3 regions of the Colwellia asteriadis genome follow, and region 2 is predicted to be linked to each of the others. Evidence: predicted binding sites of a transcription regulator. Region 2 holds the regulator's gene; each other region holds the start of a gene.
What was found. Region 2 encodes LexA, which represses DNA repair genes until DNA is damaged. Its sites were predicted from a motif close to TACTGTATNNNNATACAGTA; they were not measured.

Region 1 (4,612 bases), on a different contig from region 2:
ACAAAAATCTTTACAGGCCGCTATGGTGGTTAGTGATATTTCAACGGGAGAAGTAAGAGCTTTAGCGGGAGATCGTGTTAGCGGTTTTGCTGGCTTTAATCGCGCGTTAGATGCAAAACGTCAAATTGGTTCATTAATTAAACCTGCTATTTACTTAGCTGCGTTAGAGCGTTTTGAACAATATAATTTAGCAACATTACTTGACGATAAAGCTATTACATTAAGCCGTGAAACCGGCCAAAATAAAAAGAGTGATACACAAGTAAGCCACTTGTGGCGACCGAAAAACTATGATGGTAAATACCGTGGTCAAGTGCCACTTATTACCGGCTTAGTGAATTCATTAAATATACCAACGGTGAATTTAGGTATGGCGCTAGGACTTGATAATGTCGCAGATGCTATACATTTATTAGGCTATCAGCAAGATATTACGATGCGCCCAGCAATGCTGCTAGGCTCGATGACTATGTCGCCAGTAGAAATTAATCAGCTTTATTTACCGATTGCAGCGAATGGTCAATATAAGAAAAGTCATGCAATTACTCATATTATGTCGAGCCAAGGTGAAACCTTGTGGACGTATAATGACTTGCAAGAGCAGCGTCTATCTAATCATGGTGCTTATTTATTAAATTATGCGTTAGGGCAAGTTACTCAAATTGGCTCGGCAAAATCACTTAGCTGGCGCTTACCTAATAACAGTGTTGCAGGTAAAACCGGTACCAGTAATGACTTACGTGACAGTTGGTTTGTTGGTTATGACGCCAAACATCTAGTGACCACATGGCTAGGCAACGATGATAACAAGCCGACAGGGCTAACAGGCAGTAGTGGCGCATTACCTTTATTTGCTGATTTTATGAAAGCGCAAGGTATTAGCGATAGAAAAGAGCATATGCCCGATGGGGTTATTATGCTGCCATTTGAACAAAAAACAGGGCTAGCGGTAAACGAGCAGTGTGAAGGTACTACACTTTATCCTGCCGTTGCTGCGGGGGTTCGTATTTCTAAAAACTGCTTACAACCTAAAGTAGATAAACGATCATGGTTTGAAAAGCTCTTTAGCACAAGCTAATTTCAGCGTCGCGAGCTAAGAAAGCGATTTTTAATTAATAGTAAAATAAGCAGGTTAATAGCATGAGTTACTCTAAGCATGCTATTAACGATAACTTATTCAAGAGCCTATTAACTTTCATTTAATCTTATTGTATTTTCACGTTCTAGAAAGTTACATTTAACTTTTGTACAGAAGCAACATCAGTAATACTAACTCGTCCGATACTTTTTTGCAGCGTAGCTGCAGTTTTGTTTGCGCCATAGCTTTCAGCAAAAGTAATGACATCATCGCCGTTACAAACCAAACCCAAAGCAACGGTTTTCGTTTTTAAGCGGTAATATTTGGTAGTGCTTTTAAGTTTAAGTACGCTATTACTTTTCGCTGCTTTACAAACATTAATTAGCGCTTTCTCCATGTAAGAGTCCATAACAGCATGGCTAGGTAGTGATAAAGCCACTAGAGGTAGAATTGCTGCAGCGGCTAATAAGGTTTTTTTAAAAGTAGTCATTATATTCTCCAATAATAAGTCAGTTAAATTATATTTTTAGCTAGTTAATTGCGTTAACTAACAACCGTGCAGTTATTAATGCAATGCCCTCTGCACACTTATAATAGTGACTGGTTTTTATAGAAAAGTTGTAAGCATTTCGGTTACGGATGTAAGTAAAAAATGTCAAAGAGAATGATTAATATTTATTAAGTAGTTGATTGTTTTGTTGCTTATTAAATAAACAGATGTTATCTCTGTTACGAACATTTACATTTAGACGTATTTCAACATACGAAATTCTTAGTATATGCAGTTGGTCATCAGTTGAATGTCAGTTCGTTTAAATTAATTATTGTTAAATTTGGGGAGTGCGTTATAAATGTAACTGTTTTTATATACAGTTTTTGTTGAGTCTGTGGTATTGTGTGAAATTAGGTAGCGTGACGCTTTGTTTACTTTAGAGGAATAGGAAAACGCATGGCAGTTGAAAGTCGATTTGTAGTGATTAGACATGGGGCAGAGGTAAAAACGTTTATGGATAAGAAATCAGCAGATGAATATGATCGCATGTTGGATATGGCTGATAACTTAGCAGAAGTGTTTGCCGAATCACCTGTTGAGCTAAGCGATGGATTAGCAGAGGAGTTGAGCATTTATTTAGCACAAAAACGTGAAGAAGTGCTTGTTGCTTTACTCGCCAAAAAGCCTGCTAAAAAGGCAACGAAAAAAGTACCAACACCAGCGAGTGAGCCAGTAGCTGAACAAGCTGCAGTGGATAAGGTAACGTCTGATGTTGAGAAAAAAGCGCCAAAAGCTAAAGTAAAGCCTAATTAAGAGCGCTATTTTTTGATTGATTTTAGACTATCACACCGTTTTTGTTGATGCTTGAATATCAATTAATTCGTAGTGAGCGGCGTAAAACCCTAGGACTACAGGTAAAGCAAGGACGTATTATTGTTCGCGCACCTTCTTTTGTTGATGAAGCTTTTATTAAGGGCTTCATCAACAAAAAATCAGCTTGGCTACAAGAGAAGTTGCTAGCTCAGCGTGAAAATTTGAGCCATCAATGTCATTTTGTTGAAGGGGCAAAGCTGTATATTTTAGGCGAACAATATACGCTAACTATTGCGCAGGCTAAGCGTAGTGATGTGAGTGTTGTTTATAACCACGCAGTCATTAATCAGGAAAGCACTAGTCACAAAAGTACTCATCACAAAAATACTGAGCTGAATTATTTACAGGTTAATATTAGCCATCGTATTTATAACAGACTCAGTAATGAAGCAGCTTTAGCTCGTTCAGTAAAAAAACATATCGAAAGCTATTTAAGTGAGCAAGCTAAAGAATTGATGCCAGCGCGAGTTAAGCAGCTCAGCGAGCAAACTAAACTTGTTCCTGCGCAACTTAATATTCGTCAATATAAAGCTCGATGGGGAAGTTGTAATAGTCGTAAAGAAATCAGTCTTAACTATTTATTAATGATGGCGCCGTGGTGGGTTATTGATTATGTGATTATTCATGAGCTTTGTCATTTGGTGCATTTGAACCATTCAAATAACTTTTGGCGTTTGGTTGCTAAACACTGCCCAGAATATCTAAAAGCTAAGCAATGGCTTAGTGAACATCAACAGGCACTTCATTGGCCGACGTTAAAATAATCATTAACAAATAATTGTTTTATATGTCAATTTCGAACTATACACGGACCTACATCTAAATGAGACTTTAGCCTTTTTCGTTATCTTGTATTAGTGTTAATTTTACAACCCTACTACATATCACCCTAATGTTACTTTCGCGTTGATAGTTAAGTTATCGATTTTTAACCCTAACTCAGGCAGGTCTTCTCATGGTGTTGGTTGATGTTAGTTATGCTGAGTATTTATAGTAGGGCTGTCAGTAAAAACGTCAATACTGCTCTTAATAAATGTGAAAAAAAAGCAATTGTTGATTAACAAATGAGGCTTTTTAGGGTAAGTTATCAGCAATATAATAATAATGGCGCAAGGATCCCCCCTCTTATGAGCCCAGCTGTACTTATTTGTGATGACTCAAATATGGCTCGAAAGCAAGTGCTTCGAAGCTTGCCTGAATCATGGCATGATAACCTTCAAACTGCGACTAACGGCGTTGAAGCCTTAACAATACTGCGTGCCAGCAATATTGACATACTCTTTCTTGATTTAACGATGCCAGGTATTGATGGTGTTGGTGTGCTTCAAGGCATACAAAAACTGAATATTGAATGTAGTGTTTTTGTTATTTCGGCAGATATTCAACCTGAGATGCAGAGTAAAGTTCTGGCATTAGGAGCAAAAGCTTTTTTACAAAAGCCAATTAAAGCTGAACGTTTAACCCAAGAGCTACAACAGCACGGCCTACTATGAACGCATTTCATTTAACAGAAGATCAACAGGACTGTTTGCAAGAGCTTATCAATGTGGCGATGGGTCAAGCGAGTGATCAACTTGCTCGTTACCTTGACACCTTTGTTTATTTAAAGGTCCCTAGTATTGAAAGTATTAGCACCAGCAGCTTAACGCAAACATTAGATGATAAAGAAAGTGCTGTTGCCATTGTTAGCCAAGGATTTTTTGGCTATGAAGGTATTCGTGGTGAAGCCTTATTGGTTTATCAAGATGAAGACTCGGGTCGTATTGCTGATTTGTTAGGTTATGAGCCAGATGAGCTTTCGCATGATGAACAGCTAATCGATATTAGCTCAATCCTTACGACCACTTTTTTAAATGTTTTTGCGAGTCAAATTGACAACCAAATGTCGTATAACGCACCGAAACTATTACCAAGTGCACAAAATAGCTTGTCTGAACATTTACAGCAAATGACTTTTAGTTGGGATTTTGCTTTAAAAGTAAATATTAATTACCAGGTAACAGATTACTCTTTTAACTGTAATATGATTCTGTTAATTCCAGAAACGGCAATTATGAATATCAAAAAAGTCATTGATAGAATATTGGAAGACTTCTAATGTCTAATACCAATGAAAGTGCTCCTTCAACCACCTCACTGCCCAGTGATGTGGTTTCTTCTATTACTAA
Region 2 (4,612 bases):
TCGCCAGTCGCAATGGGGCTATTTTTAAGAGCAGGAAAAGCAGGAGGTAAACCTGCTCCCGATACTTGATGACATGCTGCACAATAAGCGACATAGGTTTTCTCACCTAAGGCCATTAATTCATCCATTGAAGCTTCTGCGCTTAGTGAGGCTTTTTCAGCATCAGCTGCTTGCGCTATTAACTCGTGCTGCTCATCAAGCCATAATTGGTAATCTTCAACAGACTTTACCTCAACAACAATGGGCATAAACCCATGATCCTTACCGCATAATTCGGCACACTGACCACGATAAATACCTGGCTCGTCGACTTTGGTCCATGCTTCATTAATAAAACCAGGGTTGGCATCTTGTTTAACTGCGAATGCAGGCACCCACCATGAATGAATAACATCGTCAGAGGTAATTAAAAAACGTACTTTTTGGTTGGCGGGAATAACAAGGTGTTTATCAACTTCTAATAAATAATTTTCACTTTTATCAGATTCGCCTTGATGGTTTTCATATTGCTCACGAGGCGTCGATAACACAGAATAAAACTCAATATCTTGATCAAAGTATTTATAATGCCATTTCCATTGTGAACCGGTAATTTGAATAGTAACGTCAGAATTATCGTTATTTTCCATAGCGATAAGTGTTTTAGTTGCGGGAATTGCCATAGCAATAAGAATAACAATAGGGATAGCGGTCCAGAGAATTTCTACTTTAGTACTTTCATGGAAGTCTGCAGGCTTTGCACCTTTAGATTTTCGGTGAAACGCGATAGACCAGAACATAATGCCAAAAACTATAACGCCAATAGCGGTACAAATATAGAGCACAAGCATATGTAAATCATATACTTCTCTACTTATTTCGGTAACACCTTGGGTTAAATTAAGCTTACTGTTTGCCCATGTTGAATTACTAAATACACTTAGCCATAGTAGCCAAGCTAGGTTACGTCTGCTCACTCGACATCTCCTTTCTAATGCATAGAAAACAGAATTGCAGCAATGTAAATCACGGCCCACTGAACTGAATATCTGTTAGTTTTATTATTATTTTATAAACTAGCTAGTGACGAGAGCTGATAATAACAATCTTCGATGAGAGAGTATTAGCGCATTAACGTCTTATTCTTTTTGTTCGTTTTTTATGCGTTATTTGTATTATGAATACGCTACATTTGATTGTAGGTCAATATAATTTATAGAACAGGAATTGAAAAAAAACCATTTAATTCAATAGAGTGTTAACTCTAAATAGTCTTCATTAGTAGGAGGTACGAGGTTTGAGCGGAGGTTTAATAAACTAAAGAGCCAGTAAATAAAGATCAAAAGAATTTATTGAAATTTATTTACTGGCTCTTTATTAATAGTGGTGCGGTTTTTATAAACTAGAGTTACATCCAGTTACCGTTGCGTATTACACCAACAGCTAAACCTTCAATACTAAATTGCTGTTGTGTTAAATCAACTTTAATCGGGGAGAAATCTTCATTTTCAGCATGCAAATAAACAATATTACCCTCGCGCTTAAAGCGCTTAACGGTAACATCATCCTCAACACGAGCAACAACAACTTGACCATTTTGCACGTCAGTTGTTTGGTGAACCGCTAGTAAATCACCATCTAAAATACCAATATCTTTCATGCTTTCGCCGTTAACACGTAGTAAGTAATTGGCGGGCGGATGAAAAAGGCTACCATCCATTTTGTAATGATCTTCAACATGCTCTTGCGCTAAAATAGGCTCGCCTGCGGCAACACGGCCAATAAGTGGTAAACCCGCTTCTTCCATAATTTCTTCTGTTAAACGGATACCACGAGAGGTACCTGCTAACATTTCAATGTAACCTTTCTTTGCAAGGGCTTTTAAATGCTCTTCGGCAGCATTAGCTGATTTAAAACCAAAAAAAGTCGCTATTTCAGCCCGAGTAGGTGGCATACCAGTATCAGCAATTTTATCTTTAATTAGGTCTAATATTTGTTGCTGTCTTTTAGTCAACGAAGGTAAATCGAGTATCGAATTCATTATTATTTAGCCTGTAAATTTACACAGTGTTACTGTTAGTATATACAGGCTGTATTTAAAGGCAAGTACTGTATGTTTTTTACTGATTTTTGTTGGTTTGAAATTCAGCGAAAGTTTTTGCAAATAGGTGTCAGTTAATAAAGCTATTGCTCATGTTACAGACGATCAGCTAATGCTAAGATACCCTTGTAAACTAACTTTTATGCTTAAACACTTAAATTACGTTCAAAATGAACAATATCAACACCCGATTTTACTTTGTATTGTTGCGCTAATCGCCCACCCGACTTAACCTTTTCGTCAATAGCTTCAAACATATTGGCAGCCTCAATACGTCGAATAAGACTTTTGCGTTGTATGGTTTTGCCTATGATGGTTTCAATTACAGATTTTAGCTGACCGACAGTGAAATACTCGGGTAAACAATACACAGGTACCATCGAATAAAGTGCTTTTTGCTGTAAGCGTTGCTTGGCGTGCTCAATAATCATTTTATGATCAAATGCCATTGATAAACTGTTTAGCTTATCAAGCTCTACCCATTGCACTTCGTCGATGGTTGCAATGTGTGATGAAACTTGTTGTGCAGCGATTAAGGCAAAGTAAACTAAGGTAACGCTAAAGCCTCTAGGGTCACGGCTAGTGTTTGAAAATGTTTGTAATTGCTCTAAATATTGCGGCGCAACGTTAGTTTTTTCTTTGAGGTTTCTTAAGGCTGTAATATCGGTTGTGGCATCTGCGTCAACATTAACAAATCCACCTGGAAGCCCCCAGCTACCAAGAAAAGGCTCATTTGCACGTTTAACCAGCAGTACTTTTAAACAATTATGCTCAACAGTGAATAACACACTATCTACCGTAAACAGTGGATTTTTGAATTCATTTATATTGTAGGGGGTCATTTTTGGGTTCATGTGAACGACTCTTTATGTCTTTATGACACATTAAGCTAATTTACTTGTTATATCAATAACAACGGTCATTAATTACTCTTTAGCTAAAGCTGTTTGGCTATTTATCTATCTATTAATATCTTACTTAAATGCTTAGCGTAGTTCATTGCATTTCTTATTTATATTAATAAGTTATCTTAGTAAGTTATATGAGTTGATTATTTTAGCTGCTACACTAATTTGCGCTTTTAAATGTTGATTGTGTCTCTATGACATAATTAACTTGATCTATAGTAAACTCTTTGCTAAATTATTTGTGTCTTTAGGACACAATTTAAATAAAAGGAAGTAACATGAAAATATTTAGCCATGAACTCGTCGGAAATAAAACGGCTATTACTTTTGACAGCTTCACTTTTTCTGGGGGAGAAGAGCATATTCGCTTTAATCCAAGTGACTTTGCCACAACCAGTAAAATAGAGATCTTTGCACGTCTTACTGACTCATCAAAGCTTGTTCAATTAATGATTGCTGTTGATGCACTTAAACGACTTTCAAATGAAGCGCTTCCTATTGAGCTCGTTATTCCTTATTTTCCTTATGCCCGCCAAGATAGAGTTTGTGTAGAAGGTGAAGCCTTAGGTGCCGCGGTTATGGCAAACTTCATAAATAGTTTAGGTTTTGCCAAAGTTACTATTTGGGATGCGCATAGTGAAGTATCACCAGCGTTATTAAATAGAGTGGTCAACATACCGCAAATTAACTTACTTGAGCGCTGTGATGAATTAAGTCAACGTTTATCTATAGGTGAGCTTACGTTAATTTCACCTGATGCTGGCGCGAGTAAAAAAACTATTAAAATAGCGGAGACATTTAATGGTGAGCCCGAGGTGATTCAAGCACAAAAAATGCGAAATTTTAAAACAGGCGAAATCATTAAAACTGAAATTTTGGGTGATGTTGAAGGTAAAAAAGTACTCATCGCTGATGATATATGTGATGGTGGCAGAACGTTTATCGAATTAGCCAAGGTGTTAAAAGACAAAGGTGCTGTGGAAGTATCGCTGTTTATCACTCACGGTATTTTTTCAAAAGGGTTATCGGTGTTTGAGGGGTTAATTGACACTATTTATACCACTGACTCTTTTCGACCTATTGAAGAATTTACGACAAGTAACAAAATAAAATTACAAATTATTGAAATGTAAGGAAACTATAATGACTATTACCGCTGCTAGTATGCAAAAAGATGTTTATAAAGAATTTCATAGTCGTGCTTACCACCCTGATGTGACTGAAGTTTATGCTAACTTCACTTCAAGAAGTGGTAAATTAAGCAACGTTGAAGACAATAAAAAAGTTGCATTTGTGGGTTTGCAATACTTTATTAAAAGCTATTTACAAGAAGAATGGGCTGAGTTTTTTAAGGCCGACAAAGTCACTGCCGTTGCTAACCATAAACGTATTATGAGTGCAATGTTAGGCTATTCTGTTGATGTTAAATACTTAGAAGACTTACACGACTTAGGTTACTTACCATTAAGAATAAAAGCATTACCTGAAGGGACACTGGTTCCTTATTTAGTACCACCAATGACTATTGTTAACACGAAAGAAGGCTTTCAGTGGTTAACTAATATGATTGAAACAGTGTTGAGCTGTGAAAACTGGCCAATTCAAACTAGCGCCACTACCTCAG
Region 3 (4,612 bases), on a different contig from region 2:
TTAAACAATACATCAGACAATAATACATCAGAAATACAAGTTGAATTAGTTTATGGTTTAGCACATAAGCAAAAATTGATGGCGATTAATGTTGCTGTTGGTACGACCGTTGAAGAAGCGATTCTAGCGTCAGGTATGTTAGCACTTTTTAAGGACATTGACTTATCAGTTAATAAAGTTGGTATTTGGAATAGGGCAGTTAAATTGTCAGATGAGGTGCAAGACTTAGATCGTATTGAAATTTATCGCCCACTTATTGCTGATCCTAAAGAAGTGAGAAAGCGCAGAGCTGAAAAAGCAGTGTTAGAAGGACGGGCTGATAAAACCACCGGTGGGCGAGTCAATCCGTTACGAGCAGAAAATAAAGACTAACGCTTGGTTTTCTCTCTAAATCAATAATAAAAAAACGGCTACTAAAGCCGTTTTTTTATGTAATGAATAGTTATAAGTTTATTACTGTTCAGTTACGGTTGCTGCATCATTTACTGGGGCATTAAAAGGAACGTAAAAGTTTTCCGACAACTCAAAGTCACCACTAGCGGCCGTTAGTTTGTCGTCAACAAAGTTGAGAATAAATTTCTTCTGAATATCAAAGTCTCTATCACGACCTGACTTTAGCTTATAAACATAATGCCATGTGTCGTTATTAAAAGCGTCGACTACAACAGGGCTGCCTAAAATAAATTTAACTTGTTCTTTAGTCATACCTACTTGTAGTTTTTCAATAGTCTTTTGTTCAAGGTAGTTTCCTTGCGGGATATCATAGCGAAAAACCCAGCTAGAACACGCAGAAAGAGATAATGCAGCAATAAGAACGGTAATACGGAACAACATGAAATTTAATTATCCTAGTAAGTGTGAGCAGGCATGATAACCAAGCACAGCGTTAGATTCAAAGCTATTTTCTTACGAATACGAAAAAACTGAGAAAAAAGTCGTAAAGCAACACATTTTTTTTACTTAAAGTGAGCGCTAAGTTATTAACTCGTAATAACTTTATTTGCTCTTTAATGTGCTGCTTACGTTTGTTAGCCCGCTAATAGTTCTTTGGCATTTGCTAAGCTGTGTTGAGATATTTTATCACCAGCAAGCAAGCGAGCAATTTCTTGGACACGGCTTTGCTTACTAAGTTCCGTTACACTTGTTTCTGTATGTTCACCATCAGTTAATTTACTTACAAATAATTGTTGGTGGCCCTTACAAGCAACTTGAGGTAAGTGGGTTACACAAATAACCTGAGTGTTTTTTGCTAGTTGTTGTAATTTTTTGCCAACCATTGCTGCGGTTGGACCACTAATACCAACATCAACCTCATCAAAAATAAGGGTAGGAGTTACTACTTTGTCAGCCAAAATAACTTGCATAGCTAAGCTAATACGCGAGAGCTCTCCGCCAGAAGCAACTTTATGCATAGCTTCAAGTGCTTGGCCAGGGTTAATACTAACTTGAAAGTTAATTTCATCAACTCCGTTAATACTGATTAATTCTTTGTTCGCGCCTTTAGTCGTTTTTTGGTTGCTAACTGCAATATTAAATTGTCCGTGGGGCATATTTAATTCTTGCATACTATGACTAATGAGTTCACTTAAGCTCGTTGCGGCTTGTTGTCTTGAATGGGAAAGCGCAGATGCAGCATCAAAGTAAAAGCCTTTAACCTTTTCTAATTCTTCAATAACGGTGTCTATACGCGACTCATCGTTTGAAATATTAGTGAGCTCTTGTTTTAATTCTTGATGAAAACCTACAAGCGCATCAGGTGATAATTGGTGTTTTTTAGCTAGTTGTAAAGCGCTAGAGTAACGCTCTTCAATCATATTGTAACTTTCAGGGTCTAGCTCAACTTGTTGATAATAATGTTTTAACTCATCATTAGCTTCATCTAGTTGTATTAATGATTCATTGAGTAAAGCGGCAACACTCTCGAGTTGGTTATCAACACGAGCGAGTGCGCTTATATTGTCATTACAATGTCTTAAGGTATCAATAATATTAAAGTTTTCATTTTCAGACAGGCTTTGTAAAGTGCTTAGCGTAGTATCAAGTAAGTCTTGTGCATTGCTATGTCTTTTATAGTCGGCCTCAAGGGTAGTAAATTCATTTTCTTGTAGGTTAAATTCATCAAGCTCAGTTACTTGGTATTGTAATAGCTGCTGTTTAGCCTCTCGTTGTTGCTTGTTTTGTTGCAACAATTCTAGCTCTTTCGTTAACTTTTTATATTGCTGAGCATAATGTTTTACATCATCAAGTAATACTTGGTGTTTGGCATAACCATCAAGTAATTGACATTGATGGCTGGCTTTGACAATAAGTTGGTGATCATGCTGACCGTGTATATTAATTAATAATTGACCAACTTCTTTAAGTTGCGCTAATGGTACTTGGCTGCCATTAATATAGGCTTTAGAGCGACCTTCTGCTGAAATAACGCGTCTTAATATGCAGTGGCTTTCTCCCTCTAAATCAAGATCGTGAGTTTGTAACCATTGCTGTGCAATAGTATTGTCTTTAGTGTCGAAGTTAGCGGTTAATTCGGCTTTTTTACAATGGGGTCTAACTACATTAGTCGTGGCTCTATCACCTAAACATAAGCCTAATGCATCAATGGCAATAGACTTACCCGCGCCAGTTTCCCCAGTAATTGTTGTCATGCCTGCTTGCCAGTCAATCTCAAGAGAGCGGACAATCGCAAAATTTTGTATATTAAGTTGCAGTAACATAGCTTGCCTCAGGCTTTAGCCCAAAAGTAAAAAAACAGTTACTGTTAATTTATACAGTAACTGTTTTTTGTTCAAGTAATATTTGCAATTATTTGATGATATTTTGAACGTGCTTTATTAACACATTGAATTTATTTCTATTTAATAAAAGTAAGCGTTATTGTTGAGGTTTAGTAAAGTTTATTACCCCAGCTTAATTTACTACGCAATACATTGAAGTAATCATGACTTAATGGGTGAATAAGCCGAATACTACATTCACTCTTTTTGATAATAACTTCATCGCCAGGCATTACCGCTAAAATAACATGACCATCGCAACTTACTTGTAAATTGTCATGGTTATCGTTTGAGAGTAATAACTTAATTTCACTGTTACCATCAACCACAATAGGGCGACTTGTTAAGGTATGCGGAAACATTGGCACTAGTGAAAGTGCATTTAAGTTAGGCGTTAAAATAGGGCCGCCAGCTGACATAGAGTAAGCGGTTGAACCAGTAGGGGTTGATACAATTAGCCCGTCAGAGCGCTGACTAAACATAAATGAGCCATCAATATGCACTTCAAATTCAATCATGCTTGCTACTTTACCCGCATGAAGTACTGCTTCATTAACCGCGCTATTTGAGCTTTTTAACTTACCGTGACGATATACTTCTGCTTCTATAATAAAGCGTTGCTCAGAGCGTGATTTTCCTGCCAGTATTTCTTCTAATGGTGCAATAATATCGCTAGGGGAAAGATCGGTTAAAAACCCTAAATTACCGCGGTTAACACCAATAACACCAATGTCAAAACAAGAAAGTACGCGTGCGGCACCTAGCATATAACCATCACCACCAACAACAATGGCAAGATTTGCTTGCTCGCCAATATCGGTTAAGGTGCCTGTTTTTGCCTCGTGAAGGTCAAGGTGTTGGGCAACTGATTGCTCAATAATAACGTGATAATTTTTTTCGGTTAAATAGTGGTATAGCTTGACTATAGTCGCGCTGGCACCATCATGTTTTGGTTTACCAATAAGGCCAATTGTTTTATAAAGTTGAGCCATTGTTAGGTCTGCTTTTTATATCCATAATAGTGGCAGTTTCGCTGGATTTTATCTCATTGTAAAGTTCACATTTTTATAATTTGTTGATAATTGATGCTTGAAAGATTTTTCATAGTCCCCATAATGACAGCAATAGTTAAAAATGACGCTTAAAATTGAGGTTTTCATGACAACTGAGTCAACGACAAATAAAAACGAACAAACGCTTAGCCCTGAGCAATTAGCTGATGAAATAGTACAGCAGGCAGAAGAGCAAGTTGAAGAGCAACACGAGCATGCACATGAAGTACTTAGTGCAGAGCAAGAAAAAATTAATGAATTAGAATTAGCATTAGTGGCAGCGCAATCTACCGTTTCTGATCAAAAAGACTCTGTGATTCGTGCTAAAGCTGAAGTCGATAACGTACGTCGCCGCGCAGCTCAAGATGTAGAAAAAGCGCGCAAGTTTGCATTAGAGAAATTTGCCGGTGAAATGTTAGTTACGGTTGATAACCTTGAACGTGCTTTACAAAATATTGATAAAGAAGACGATAGTAAAGCAGCCGTGATTGAAGGTGTTGAGCTAACGCTACAAGGTTTAACATCATCTTTAGAGAAGTTTGGTGTTAAAGCGGTTGATCCACAAGACCAACCATTCAATCCTGAATTTCATCAAGCAATGTCTATGCAAGAAGTACCTGGTGTTGCGCCAAACACAGTTATTGCCGTGATGCAAAAAGGTTACGAGCTAAATGGTCGATTAATTCGCCCAGCAATGGTAATGGTATCTAAAGCTGCACCGAGTGTTGATGAGTCAGCATAAGTTATTACTACCGCCTTATTAGGTATTAAAAACCAGACGTT

Region 1: ABD005_RS01200 (YebG family protein) is a predicted target of LexA. The motif match lies at 1,934-1,953, and genes of this name have one in related genera.
Region 3: recN (DNA repair protein RecN) is a predicted target of LexA. The motif match lies at 2,757-2,776, and genes of this name have one in related genera.

What each region holds. Positions count from the first base shown of each region.
Region 1 covers NZ_BAAAFA010000001.1:291,428-296,039, reverse strand. The annotation lists gene mrcB (penicillin-binding protein 1B) at 1-1,078, shown strand, start outside; gene ABD005_RS01205 (DUF3718 domain-containing protein) at 1,224-1,568, opposite strand; gene ABD005_RS01200 (YebG family protein) at 2,028-2,384, shown strand; gene ABD005_RS01195 (M48 family metallopeptidase) at 2,432-3,208, shown strand; gene ABD005_RS01190 (response regulator) at 3,572-3,937, shown strand; gene ABD005_RS01185 (chemotaxis protein) at 3,934-4,542, shown strand; gene ABD005_RS01180 (GGDEF domain-containing protein) at 4,542-4,612, shown strand, end outside.
Region 2 covers NZ_BAAAFA010000006.1:113,323-117,934, reverse strand. The annotation lists gene coxB (cytochrome c oxidase subunit II) at 1-956, opposite strand, end outside; gene lexA (transcriptional repressor LexA) at 1,388-2,020, opposite strand; gene ABD005_RS09910 (NUDIX hydrolase) at 2,227-2,934, opposite strand; gene prs (ribose-phosphate diphosphokinase) at 3,267-4,121, shown strand; gene ABD005_RS09900 (nicotinate phosphoribosyltransferase) at 4,132-4,612, shown strand, end outside.
Region 3 covers NZ_BAAAFA010000005.1:209,686-214,297, reverse strand. The annotation lists gene ABD005_RS08915 (RnfH family protein) at 1-372, shown strand, start outside; gene ABD005_RS08910 (outer membrane protein assembly factor BamE) at 454-834, opposite strand; gene recN (DNA repair protein RecN) at 1,029-2,717, opposite strand; gene nadK (NAD(+) kinase) at 2,888-3,769, opposite strand; gene grpE (nucleotide exchange factor GrpE) at 3,936-4,571, shown strand.